Regions from separate parts of the Planifilum fulgidum genome, predicted to be linked through region 2. Evidence: a T-box and tRNA genes for the amino acid it is inferred to sense, from the RefSeq annotation. Region 2 holds a T-box; the other holds one or more tRNA genes.
The links. A T-box is a leader RNA that pairs with one kind of tRNA and senses whether it is charged. The one in region 2 lies ahead of serS (serine--tRNA ligase), so its partner is inferred to be a tRNA-Ser.
Positions count from the first base shown of each region.

Region 1 (7,303 bases), on a different contig from region 2:
GCAGGATGCGCGTCGCTTCGAGGGTCGTCGGCCCGTTGGCCGCTTCCACCACGATATCCGCCTTGATCCGATGCGCATTGGCCGCGGTGATCTGATTTTCCACCGCCGCCGGCACGAGAATGTCGCAATCCAGCTCCAAAAGCTCCTGGTTGGTGATGGTGTCCTTAAACAGGCGGGTCACCGTGCCGAAGGAGTCCCTGCGGTCCAGCAGATAATCGATATCCAGGCCGTTTTCGTCGTACAGACCCCCGTACACATCGGAAATCCCGATCACCTTGGCGCCGGCGTCGCTCATGAACTTCGCCAGGAAGCTGCCGGCGTTTCCGAACCCTTGGATCACCACCCGGGCATCCTTCAAATCCAGGTTCCGGCGCTTGGCCGCCTCGCGGATCATGATGGTGACCCCTTTGGCCGTGGCGGTTTCACGGCCTCGCGAACCGCCCAACACCAACGGTTTCCCGGTGATGAAGGCCGGGGAATCAAACTCGCGGATGCGGCTGTATTCATCCAGCATCCATGCCATGATCTGCGAGTTGGTGAACACATCGGGGGCGGGAATGTCCTTGGTCGGACCGACGATTTGACTGATGGCCCGGACATATCCCCGGGACAACCTTTCCAATTCGCGGAAGGAAAGCTTCCGCGGATCGCACACGATGCCTCCTTTTCCGCCGCCGTAGGGAAGATCGACAATGCCCGCTTTGATGCTCATCCAGATGGAAAGCGCTTTCACTTCATTTTCAGTAACGTCCGGATGAAACCGAACGCCTCCTTTGGTGGGGCCCACCGCATCGTTGTGTTGTGCCCGGTACCCGGTGAACACCTTGACGCTGCCGTCGTCCATGCGGACGGGGATGCGGACCGTAAGCACCCGCAACGGCTCTTTCAGCAACTCATACACGTGCTCCGGATACCCCAGCTTCTCCAGTGCCCGTTTGATCACCTTCTGCGTCGATGCGAGGACATCCAGTTCCTCCGCCTCGGGAAGCGCCTGTTTTTCGGTTTCTTCCGTCTGCTGTGTCATTGTTGACCACCTCAAAATATATGATCCCGATCAGTTCATTACCAAGTATACACCAGTTTCGAGAAAAAGAACACCGCCCGATGATAGTGAAGTATAATGAGAAGGGACCGAAAATCGTCCCACTTTTTTCCGCTTTGGAGAGGAGGCCTGCCATGTCCCGAACCGCATTGCTCGTCTTCGCCCATCCCGATGACGAAACCTTCACCTGCGGCGGATCGATCGCCCGGTACGCCGACCGGAAGGACACCCGCATCGTCCTCTACTGCGCCACCCGGGGAGAAGCGGGAAAGACGGCGGGGGTTTGCCCGCCGGAACAGCTCGGGGACATCCGGGCCGAGGAATTGAAGCGCGCCGGAAAGATCTTGGGTCTCGATCGCATCATCCTGCGGGATCACGGGGACGGCCGGCTGAAGGACCTGCCGGAGGAGATGTTGGCGGACGAGATCGGCGCCGTGATCGAAAGCACCGCCCCCGACGTGATCATCACCTTCCCGCCCCACGGCATTTCCGGCCACCCGGATCACCAAGCCGTTCAAAAAGCCGCCCTTCGGGCGGTTCTCGAGAGCAAGCGAAGAAAATCCCTGTCCCTGTATTACGTCGCCATCCCGGAATCGATTGCCCGGACGATGCGGCGGCCCGTTCACGCGACGGAAGATGCCCTGATCTCCACGGTGATCGACGTCTCCCCCCACCTTGAGCGCATTGCGGAAGCGCTCCGCCAGCATCGAACCCAACGGGCATCCATCGAACGCGTGTTTCCCGGCGTTTTCGACGGGGACCTCCGCGGGCTGCGCCGGGAGGAATATTTCCAGCTGGTCATCCATAAGGGGGAGTTTTGCCGGCCATCCGGCCGAACCGACGACTGGTTTCAGGTGTGAAAACACTACAAAACCGCGCACAGGGCGCGGTGTTTTTCATCGGGAGAAATGTCGCACAAGCTGATGAACGGCATCTTCCGCCCACACCGTGGTTCCGTACTCCATCAACACATGCTCCGTCACGGTGGAAGCTTCGCCGTATTCGGAAAGGATCGCCACCAAGGCGTCCAGATTCTTCGTCTTTACGTCGCTGTCAAAGACCAGGTAATATTGTCCCCGGTAGGCATAAACCTTCCCTTCGCGCTCCACGAGTGGGTGCATGCGCATCGCCGCCTGCACGAGATCTTCAAAATCGGCAAACCGGAAAATAATCCGATCGCTTTCCTCCAGGGTGACTTCCAATTCATACACATCGTCATCGTCAAACTCGTCGGAGTGCGGCCGACGCCCCCGCGTGACGACGACGACCATTCCCTGGGCCGGAAGTGTAAACACCTCGACTGCGACGGGCCCTGTCGCCTCAAACCCCAATTCCTGGTACGCCTGTTCCATCATATCGTTGAAAAGCTCGTGCACCTTGGGAATGTCCCGCCACATGTCCGCCTTTTCGATTCCGCGTTCCACCAAGTCGTCCATCGAGAGGTAGAAGCGGATTTTATCCCGACCCAATCGCTCGACACGCATGGTTTACCCTCCCTCGCCGGAGACCTCTTCATTTCAGCGTATGAGAGGATCTCCCCATTCGTTCCGGCAACCGGTTTCCCGTTTTTCCCCTCTGAGAACAGGATACACCAAGGTCGTCCCTTTTTCACCCAGAATTTTGCGGGAATTTTTCCCTCGCCGAAAAAATAAAAAAAGAATCCTTCTCTCGAAGGATATCCTTTCAACCTGTTGGAGGGGGCACCCGGAATCGAACCGGGGATAAGGGATTTGCAGTCCCGTGCCTTACCACTTGGCTATGCCCCCGTGCATTTGTGGCAGGGGCGGCAGGAATCGAACCCGCACTGGAGGTTTTGGAGACCTCTGTTCTGCCATTAAACTACGCCCCTGCGCGTTGGTAGCGGCGGAGGGCCTCGAACCCCCGACCTTACGGGTATGAACCGTACGCTCTAGCCAGCTGAGCTACGCCGCCCCATCTTTAAATGAGGGAGGACGACCCGCCGGTCGGCGGAGCGTCCTTCCCAAGTTTGGCGGAGAGAGCGGGATTCGAACCCGCGCGGGGCCATTTGGCCCCCTAACGGTTTAGCAAACCGTCCCCTTCGGCCTCTTGGGTATCTCTCCGCGTTCCAGAACCGATGCGGTTATTATCTTAATACAGAAACGGAGAAGATGTCAAGGGGTTAGCGGAAATTTGTCCTGCGGCGCACCGGTTTTTCCGGACCTCTTCGAATCGGCGCCTTCAGGGGGGACCTCATCAGCCCATTTTTCAATCAATGGGGAAAGAAATGCTGCATCAAGACCAACAGACACATATTGTGAAAACAATTGGATAAAGGAGGTTCATCCCATGAGGCGCTGAATGGACTGTGCAGTCAATTTGCCAGAATTGTGGGCGGATCCCCGAGTGTCATCAATGGCGTGTGCTTCATCCAAAGATTCCGGAACATCCCTGTCACCATTCTGGGGCGCCGCAGCCGTTCCCCGCTGGTGCTGCCCACTTTTTTCAGCTTTGAGAGCATTGATCGGCAAGGTCGGGCGCTGAATTTGGGCGAGACGGTCATCCTGCAAAGGGAAATCAACCCCTTTATCTCGGCTCTCCGGAAACAGGGAATTCTCGTCACGGCATTGCACAATCACTGGTTATTTGAAAACCTCCGCCTGTTCTACATTCATTTCGAATCGGTGGAAAATCCCCTGGTTTTCGCCAGAAAGGCGGCCCGGGCTCTCAGAGTGCTCCGGATGTAGCGCCTTTGCATTCTCCCGTAAAACCGAAGGAACTCAGACAGAGGGGGGCGGATCGACCCGATCGCCGCGTCCCTCGCCCGCCGCGGACAAGCCCCTATTCCAAACGGGCTCTCCTTTTCCGGAACCAGCGCAGCGCCTCCCGTGTCCCGAAAAATCCCGTTCCCAATGCGGCGAACACCGGCGCGTGATAGAACAGGAAAGGAAGCAGCAACAGGGCCGAGACCACCGGAATGGCGCAGCGCAGCCGCTTCCGGTGGCTGACCGGCAAGGGGAGTTCCGCAAATCCCCCCGCTCCCTTTGCGACGGTCCGAAAAAGGAGATGGAAACAGAGGGCCCACAGAACCAGAAACACCAGAAAATCGACGGAAACATACCGCCAGAAGGGTGGACCGGGCGTCTCTTCCGGCAACCGATGAAGGGCCATCCCCGCAAAAATCCAGGTGAGAAGGGGGCCGAACAAAAGATCCCGACGGGACATCACTCCATCCCCCCGCCATGTTCCCTCATCCCAGCCTATGCCCTTCTTTCGCCGGTCATGCCTTGTCCGGCGGCCCATCCATCCCGGGGATCCTTCCCATTCGGATCAACGCGCCCATCACGAAATCGATAATAAAATGGGCGACGATCGCGGGGGTCAGCGTCCCGCTCCACTCCGCCGACCACCCGAGGGCGGCGCTGACGGCAAACAGCAGGCAAGACATTGCCCACCGGCGCAGGTAACGAAAATGTATCAACGTAAAAAGAAGGCTGGTTCCCCAGATTCCCAGCCAATGCTGAACCGCCCCCCGAAACAGCATCTCCTCCGCGACGGAAACCAAAAGGGCGATCCAGGCAATGTGCCACAGGGAACGGCCCCGAAAAAGCCGCAGATTGATTCCCCCGTCATCCAACCATTCGGGGGGAAGCACCCGCACAAGGAGCACCTCAATCCCCACCACGATCATCCCCAACAGCACCCCGGCGGCCCAGTAAAGACTTTCCCGCCATTGGAAAAGCCCCGCCGACAGCCTTCCCTGAACAAGAAGGAGCATCACCGCCAAAAAAAGGACCAACAACTGCGTCGCGTAGAGATTGAGCAGCAGCTCCCGGTCCGTCATGCCCGGCTCCCCGGGCCCCCCACCCCGTTCTTCGGAATCTTCCATCTTTCTCAACTCCCTTGCAAACCGCGAGGAATCATTCTACAATGAGGTGTGGCATCGCAGCAATTTACAATGGGAGGCTTAGCCATGCGCACGTGGGTAGATCAAGATACATGCATCGCTTGCGGAGCTTGCGGCGCAACCGCACCGGATGTGTTCGACTACGATGAAGACGGGATCGCCTACGTCATCCTGGATGACAACACGGGAACGGCGGACGTCCCGGAAGAGTTTTGGGACGATGTGAGGGACGCCCAAGAGGGTTGTCCGACGGAATCGATCAAAGTGGAAGAGTGATGAACGGATAAGCTGCTCGAGCCCCTCGGGCGGCTTTTTATTTTTCCAGCAAAAGCCGCACCCGGGCCAAACCGCCCTCCACATGGATCACCCGCGGATAACCCAGCCGGAGCAGCAGATCCGCCGCGTGGACGCTGCGAACCCCGTGGGCGCAATACACGTAAATGGGCTTTTCCGGATTCAACCGCCCCGGCGGCGGAGGAAAACAGGACAAGGGAAAGAAAACCGCCCCCTCCAACCGGTCCACCTGCCATTCCTCCCACTCCCGCACATCCAGCAGCGTCGCGTCCTTCAGCGCTCCGGACCGGTATTTTTCTGCAAAGTCTTCTGCGGAAATGCAGGGAATCTCCACGCTTTGCCCCCTCCCCCAATTGCTGATAACATTGTACCACAGCCCTCGGCACAAACCGTTTGCTTCGCTTGAAAAAAGAGACTAGAATGTTATTGTTGGCAAAAAAATCAGGCCGGAAAATCCGGTTTTTGTCAACTCCACCTTCAAATTCATGATGCAGCAAAGGAGGAGGATGGCCGATGGAACAACCGTTGATCGTCGATGCGTTCATCGAAATTCCGGCTGGAAGCCAAAACAAATATGAATACGACAAGGAAGCGGGAGTTTTCCGCCTGGATCGGGTGTTGTATTCCCCGATGCATTACCCCACCGAATACGGCTACCTGGAAGGCACCCTGGCCGAAGACGGGGATCCCCTGGACATCCTCGTGCTGACCACCTTCCCCACCTTCCCCGGGTGTGTCATCCGCTCCCGCGTCATCGGCGTGTTGCTGATGGCCGATGACAAAGGAGAGGATGAAAAACTCCTGGCCGTCCCGGTGGACGACCCGCGCTGGGATCAGGTGAAAGCCCTGGAGGATGTCGCTCCCCACGTGCTCAAGGAGATCGAACACTTCTTCCAGGTATACAAAGACCTGGAAAACAAGAAAACCGTCATCAAGGGATGGAAAGACGCCCGATTCGCTCAAGAGCTGTACCGGGACTGCGTCAAGCGGTACGAGGCTGCGCACGCCAACGCCCAGGTCCGTTAAAAAATTGTTGACACAGGCGGAAACCCGTGCTAGAGTATTTATCAAACTTTGACCGAGCAATACGGGAAAGCGATGATGGAGCCAAGTGTCAGAACGGACCTGCAGAGAGCCGGTGGTCGGTGAAAACCGGTGGTTCGGCTGACGCGGAGCCCTCCGGAGTGTCCGGCTGAACGCCTCCTTGCAAGGGTCAGTAGGTCGGATCGGTGGAACCGTTACCCCCAGGGTCATCGACCCGCCGAGGTCGCCGACGCGAGTCCGCGACGAATTGAGGGTGGCACCACGAGACCTCTCGTCCCTCACCTACCCTGCCGTAGGTGTGCGACGAGAGGTCTTTTCACATAAAACATCCTGGGGAGGGAGAGAAACGATGCCCTTCGAAGAAAAATTTCATCTGCGCATTCCCGGGCCGACACCCGTTCCGCTCCGGGTGCAACACGCCATGAACCGGCCGATGATCGGCCATCGCAGCGCCGAATGCAGCCGGCTCGTTCAAAAGTGCAGCCAGCGACTTCAATCGGTCTTCGGCACGCGGGAAAACGTGTTGATCATAGCGGGCAGCGGCACCTCCGCCCTGGAGGCCGCCGTCGCCAACACCGTGGCTCCGGGGGAGGAAGCGGTGGTGGTGGTGACCGGCGCCTTCGGCGACCGCTTTGCCAAGATCGCCGACCGCTTCGGAGCCCGGGTGCACCGCCTGGACATTCCCTGGGGAGAGGCCTGCTCCCCCGACGCGCTGAAATCCTTCCTGCTCAGTCGCCCGCGGGTGAAGGCCGTCTTCCTCACCCATTGTGAAACCTCCACCGGCGTGCTCAATCCCGTCCGGGATCTGGCCCAAATCGTCAGGGAACACAGCGACGCCCTGGTCATCGTCGACGGCGTCAGCAGCGTGGGAGGAGTCCCCTGCGAGATGGACGCCTGGGGCATCGACATTTTCGTCACCGGATCGCAAAAGGCGTTGATGCTTCCTCCCGGCCTGGCCTTTGTCGCCGTCGGCCCCCGGGCCCGGAAAGTCATCCGTCAGGCGGAGGCCCCCCGCTTCTACCTGGATCTCCAGGCTTACCAAGAGCAGTTGGAGAAAG
Region 1 covers NZ_FOOK01000004.1:95,975-103,277, reverse strand. Annotated here, with positions in the region: gene BM063_RS03450 (Glu/Leu/Phe/Val family dehydrogenase) at 1-1,024, opposite strand, end outside; gene BM063_RS03445 (PIG-L deacetylase family protein) at 1,177-1,902, shown strand; gene BM063_RS03440 (genetic competence negative regulator) at 1,939-2,526, opposite strand; tRNA gene BM063_RS03435 (tRNA-Cys) at 2,735-2,808, opposite strand; tRNA gene BM063_RS03430 (tRNA-Trp) at 2,818-2,891, opposite strand; tRNA gene BM063_RS03425 (tRNA-Met) at 2,898-2,974, opposite strand; tRNA gene BM063_RS03420 (tRNA-Ser) at 3,031-3,123, opposite strand; gene BM063_RS03415 (DUF1259 domain-containing protein) at 3,358-3,747, shown strand; gene BM063_RS03410 (hypothetical protein) at 3,842-4,225, opposite strand; gene BM063_RS03405 (CPBP family intramembrane glutamic endopeptidase) at 4,281-4,889, opposite strand; gene BM063_RS03400 (ferredoxin) at 4,959-5,183, shown strand; gene BM063_RS03395 (rhodanese-like domain-containing protein) at 5,221-5,535, opposite strand; gene BM063_RS03390 (inorganic diphosphatase) at 5,715-6,227, shown strand; gene BM063_RS03385 (pyridoxal-phosphate-dependent aminotransferase family protein) at 6,595-7,303, shown strand, end outside.
Region 1: it encodes a tRNA-Ser, which carries the amino acid that the T-box ahead of serS (serine--tRNA ligase) is inferred to sense. The anticodon was not compared.

Region 2 (6,246 bases):
TTCCTAAAAAAGTCAAGGCCCGCCGCAGCTTCCCCGATCAAGCCGCGGCGGGTTTTAAAGCGGCAAACCCGGCATCTGAATACGGCCTTCCTTCCTCAATCGGAGGGGATCCGCTCCATGCCGCCCATATAGGGGCGAAGCACCTCCGGAATGAGGATGCTGCCGTCTTCCTGCTGAAAGTTTTCCATGATGGCGGCCACGGTCCGGCCGATGGCCAGACCCGATCCGTTCAGGGTGTGGACAAATTCCGGCTTGGCCTTCGGTTCCCTGCGGAAACGGATGTTGGCGCGCCGGGCCTGGAAATCCTCGAAATTGCTGCAGGAGGAGATTTCCCGGTAGGTTCCGTAGCTGGGCATCCACACCTCCAGGTCGTATTTCTTGCTCTGGGCGAAGCCGATGTCCGCGGTGCACATCAGCACCACCCGGTAGGGAAGCTTAAGCTGCTGCAGCACCGCCTCCGCATCCTTTACTAGCGCTTCCAATTCGTCGTAGGAGTCCTCGGGCCTCACCAGCTTCACCAACTCCACCTTGTTAAACTGGTGGAGGCGGATCAGACCCCGGGTATCCCGGCCGGCGGCCCCGGCCTCGGAACGGAAACAGGCGCTGAAGGCGACGTACTTTTTGGGCAGTTCCTCCGCCGACAGGATTTCCCCCCGGTGGTAGTTGGTCACGGGGACCTCCGCCGTCGGGATCAGATAGTAGTCGCTGTCGGCGACGGCAAAGGAATCCTCGGCAAACTTGGGGAGCTGACCGGTTCCGATCATGCTGTCGCGCCCCACGAGATATGGCGGGATCATTTCCGTGTAGCCGTGTTTCTCGACGTGCAGGTCGAGCATGAAGTTCATCAGGGCCCGTTCCAGACGGGCTCCGGCCCCCTTGTAAAAGACGAAGCGGGAACCGGCCACCCGGCTGGCCCGTTCAAAGTCCAGAAGGTCCAGCTCCCGGGCCAATTCCCAGTGGGGTTTCGGTTCGAAGGAAAACTTCGGAATCTCCCCCCAATGGCGGACGGGAACGTTGTCCTCCTCGGAATCGCCGACGGGAACGCTCTCGTGGGGAATGTTGGGCAGGGTGAGGAGGACGGATTCCAACTCCTGCTCCACTTGGCGCAGCTCCTGGTCCAGTTCCTTGATCCGTTCCCCCACTTGGCGCATTTCCGCGATCTCCCGGGAGGCGTCCTCCTTCTGCTTCTTTTTCCGGGCGATCTCCTTGGACACGGTGTTGCGCTTGTTTTTCAGCTGCTCGCTCTCCTGGAGCAGTTCGCGCCGCCGCCGGTCCAAACCGGCGAAATCATCCAAGCCGCTGATGTCTTCTCCACGGTGTTTCAGCTTTTCCCGCACTTCATCCAGGCGGTTTCGCAGCAACTTCACATCCAGCATGGCGATCCCTCCTTCAAACAATAAAGCCTTCCGCCATCAAAGGGACGGAAGGCCCGCGTTGCCACCCTTTTTGACCGGGAAAACACATCCCCGATCCACCTCTGGACGGGATAACGGCCGTCGATCCGGTCGACGCTTCTGCGGCTTCCGCCGCTTTCGCGCACGGCTCCGAGAGGGATTCCCCGGAGGAGCGGGACGGTTTGCACCGACCACCGTCTCTCTGCCGCCGCCCTCTTCCGGGTACTGGTTCTCATCCTCGCCTTTGAAATATGTCTCTCCTTTTCATTGTATCCCGGACAAAGCCGGGAAAAACCCGTTTTCCAAGCCTGTCCCGCCTTCAGACCCGGACGGCGGACGCTTCCCGAACCATCTCGACGAAGAAGGCGTGCATCCGGACGTCCTCCGTCAGTTCCGGATGGAAGGCGGAAGCCAGCAGGTGACCCTGCCGCGCAGCCACAATCTTGTCATCGATCCGGGCCAGCACGTCCACACCAGGGCCCACTTCGGTGATGTAAGGGGCCCGGATGAAAACGGCCCGGAAATCGTCGGCCACCCCGGCCACGGGAAGATCCGTTTCGAAGCTTTCCCGCTGCCGGCCGAAGGCGTTGCGTCGAACCGTGATGTCCATGAGCGCCAGGTGAGCCGATTCCGCCCCCTCGATCCGCTTGGCCAGCAGGATGAGGCCGGCGCAGGTTCCGAACAGGGGCTTGCCGGAGGCGGCCATCTCCCGAATCGGCTCAGACAGGCCGTATTGATGCATCAGCTTGCCGATTGTCGTCGATTCGCCGCCGGGGATGACCAACCCGTCCAGACCGGCCAGCTGTTCGGGCCGCTTCACCGCGGTCGCCTCCGCCCCCGCACGCTCCAGCATGCGGAGGTGTTCCCGAACGGCCCCCTGCAGCGCGAGCACGCCAATCTTCATGGGGTCATTCCTCCCATTACCAACCCCGCTCCTGCATCCGTTCCGCTTCGGCGAGGGTGGAAATATCGATTCCCGGCATCGCCGAGCCCAAACCCTTGGACAGCTTGGCGATCAGGTCGAAATCTTCGTAGTGGGTCGTCGCTTGGACGATGGCCTTCGCGTATTTTTCCGGGTTCTCGGATTTGAAGATCCCCGAGCCGACAAACACGCCGTCGGCGCCCAAGTGCATCATGAGCGCGGCATCCGCCGGAGTGGCGATTCCGCCGGCGGCAAAGTTGACCACGGGGAGCCGGCCGGTCTCATGCACCTGCAACAGCAGATCGTAAGGCGCCCCCAGTTTTTTCGCTTCGGCCATCAGTTCGTCCCGGGACATGGACTGCACCTTGCGGATTTGGGACATCATCATGCGCATGTGACGAACCGCCTCGACCACGTTGCCCGTTCCCGGTTCTCCCTTGATCCGGATCATCGAAGCTCCTTCCCCGATCCGGCGCAGGGCCTCGCCCAGATCCCGGGCGCCGCAGACGAAGGGCACCGTAAATTGCTTCTTGTCGATGTGGTACACTTCGTCGGCGGGAGTGAGCACTTCGCTCTCGTCGATGTAGTCCACCCCCAGGGCCTCCAGGACGCGGGCTTCGACAAAGTGGCCGATCCGCACCTTGGCCATCACCGGGATGCTGACCGCGTTCATCACTTCCTCGATCACGCGGGGATCAGCCATCCGGGCCACGCCGCCGGCGGCGCGGATATCCGCCGGAACCCGCTCCAGGGCCATGACAGCGACGGCTCCCGCTTCCTCGGCGATTTTCGCCTGCTCCGCGTTGACGACGTCCATGATGACGCCGCCCTTCTGCATTTCCGCCATTCCCCGCTTGACTCGATCGGTTCCCGTCTCATATGCCTTTTCGGCACCGGAAACGGTGCCGTTCCTCGTTTCGACCTTAGCGGACATCGCTCCATCCTCCCGTCTCTCGAGCAAATGGATTCCCCAACTCGGTGATTCTTCAATACAAGTATTGTAACGGAACCACCGGAAATTGACAACCAACGGGAAGGAGCTTTCAGCCGAACCAGCCGCTGATCGCATCGCCCAATTTCCGGAAAAAGAGGCGGAGCCAACCGGCTTCCTCCACCGATTCCCGAACCACCAGCCGGACCGGTTCCACGCCGGGAATCTTCTTGCCGTCATAGAGAACGGTCACTTCCGCCACCGGCGTCCCCGCCGTCAGCGGGGCGACCACGTTTCGGGTATACGTGACGCGGAAGGTGTACTTTTTCATCTGATCCTTGCGGACGGGAAGCACGAGGGTGCGGTCGGCGGCAATGGCCACGTCCCGGGCCACCCCGTTGGGAACGGGAATCCTTTCCATATATCCAGGCAGGGGCTTGTCCTCGAAAATCAAGGGTTTTAGGTCGTAGTTCTCAAAGCCGGCATCCAAAAGGCGGCGCGTCTCCTGAAAGCGGGCGCTCTGGGAACCCGTCCCCATCACCACGGTGACAAGCCGCATCCCGTCCCGCTCGGCGGTTCCCGCAAAGCAGTATCCCGCTTCGTCGGTATATCCCGTCTTCACCCCGTCCACGCCGCGATAGAACTGGGACTGCCCCGGGAGCATCCGGTTCCAGTTGGCATATTCCCTCCCCCGGAAAGTGATCCGGGGCTTGGCGATAATCTCCTTCACTTCGGGAAAATCCAGGAGAAGCCGCCGGGCGAGATTCGCCGCGTCCCGGGCGGACATCACGTGTTTCCCCTCTCCCTTGGGCGGATTGGGATAACTGGCTTCATTCAATCCCGTGCTGTTCCGGAAATGGGTGTTGGTCATTTTAAGTTCCTTCGCCTTTTCGTTCATCCATTTGACGAAGGTCTCTTCGCTGCCCGCCAGGTGTTCCGCCAGGGCCACCGTGGCGTCATTGGCGGAATAGACGGCCATCGCTTCAAACAGCTGGCGGATCGTCCACTCCTCGCCGGCGATCAAGTAAACCTGGGCTTCATCGATGGCGGCGGCGCGGGCGCTGATGCGCACCCGGTCCTCCCAGCCGATCTCCCCCGAGCGGATCTTCTCCAACACCAGATACTCGGTCATCATTTTGGTCATGCTCGCAGGGGGCAGCGGCTCGTCCTCCCGGTGGCCATCCAGCACGAGCCCGGTTTCAAACTCCATCACCACATGGGCCTTGGCTTTCACTTCCGGAAAGGGTTCCGCCGCCAAAGCCGGAACGGGGGCCGCCACAGTCCCCTGAAACAGAACCGCCATCAAAAACCCCGCCGTCATCTTGACCGACAGGGGGAAAAGGCGACCGCTCAAAGGCTCCACCTCCGAAGACCATATCTGAAAGCCAACCGGGCTTGAAGACGGCGCGGAAGGCGATGATTCCCGACACGCCCCGCGGCTCCGACGCGGTGACTCCATCCGTTTTCCGGTCTTCACCCGATCCGATTTTCAGTTTACAAAAATCCGGAGGGAAAGAAAATCGGGGCAAAGGAATTTTCGCCATCATCGAAAAAAAGAAAAGGGCCGGCGGGCAGCCCCGGTTTGCCGGCCTTTTTTCAAGAAAAAACCGCAGGGAATTCCTGCGGATGACTACCGTCAGATGTGATAGTTGGGCGCTTCCTTGGTGATCTGCACGTCGTGGGGATGGCTTTCCCGGAGAGAGGCGCCGGTGATCCGGATGAACCGGGTCTTCTCCTTCAGCTCCTGCAGGTTTCTCACTCCGCAATAACCCATGCCCGCCCTCAGGCCGCCGACCAGTTGAAAGACGGTGTCGGCCAGGGGACCCTTGTAGGGAACCCTGCCCTCAATGCCCTCGGGAACCAGCTTCTTCACGTTTTCCTGGAAATACCGGTCTCCGCTTCCCGCCTGCATCGCCCCGAGGGAGCCCATGCCCCGGTACACCTTGAACCGCCGACCCTGGAAGATCTCCGATTCTCCGGGCGCCTCCTCGGTTCCGGCAAAGAGGCTTCCCAGCATCACCGCGTCGGCCCCCGCCGCGATCGCCTTCACGATATCCCCCGAATAGCGGATCCCTCCGTCGGCGATGATGGGGACGCCGTACTGGCGGGCGACGGTGGCGCAGTCGTAAATGGCGGTGATTTGCGGCACGCCGATCCCCGCCACCACCCGGGTGGTGCAGATGGAGCCGGGGCCGATGCCCACCTTGACCACGCTGGCCCCCGCTTCGATCAGATCGCGGGTTCCCTCCGCCGTGGCCACATTCCCCCCGACGATGCAGAGATCCGGATACCGCCGACGAAGTTCCGCCACCGTCTCCAGCACGCCCCGGGAATGGCCGTGGGCGGTGTCCACCACCAGGACATCCACCTCCGCTTCCACCAGGGCGGCCGCTCGCTTGAAGGTGTCGCTGGACACCCCCACGGCCGCCCCGGCCAGAAGCCGTCCCTGGGCGTCCTTGGCGGCGTTGGGGAACAGGGTGGCCTTTTCGATGTCCTTGATGGTGATGAGGCCCTTCAGCACCCCTCTTTCATCCACCAGGGGCAGTTTTTCGATCTTGTGTTTCTGGAGAATTTCCTCCGCCTCTTTGAGGGTGGTTCCCACCGGTGCCGTCACCAGGTTCTCCTTGGTCATCACCTCGGAGATGGGCGTGGAATAGTCGCGAATGAACCGCATGTCCCGATTGGTCAAGATGCCGACCAGCTTCCGCTCCTTGTCCACGATCGGCACGCCGGAAATCCGGTATTTGGACATGAGCGCCTCGGCATCGTAAACCTTGTGTTCGGGGTGGAGGTAAAAGGGCTTGGTGATGACGCCGCTCTCGGAGCGCTTCACCCGGTCCACTTCCTCCGCCTGCTCCTCGATCTTCATGTTCTTGTGGATGATCCCGAGACCGCCCTGGCGGGCGATGGCGATGGCCATCGGCGCCTCGGTCACCGTATCCATCCCGGCGCTGATAAGCGGGATGTTCAGCCGGATTCCCTCTCCCAACCGGGTGGAG
Region 2 covers NZ_FOOK01000041.1:17,528-23,773, forward strand. Annotated here, with positions in the region: gene serS (serine--tRNA ligase) at 96-1,376, opposite strand; T-box leader at 1,414-1,642, opposite strand; gene pdxT (pyridoxal 5'-phosphate synthase glutaminase subunit PdxT) at 1,714-2,298, opposite strand; gene pdxS (pyridoxal 5'-phosphate synthase lyase subunit PdxS) at 2,315-3,250, opposite strand; gene BM063_RS15885 (D-alanyl-D-alanine carboxypeptidase family protein) at 3,360-4,601, opposite strand; gene guaB (IMP dehydrogenase) at 4,884-6,246, opposite strand, start outside.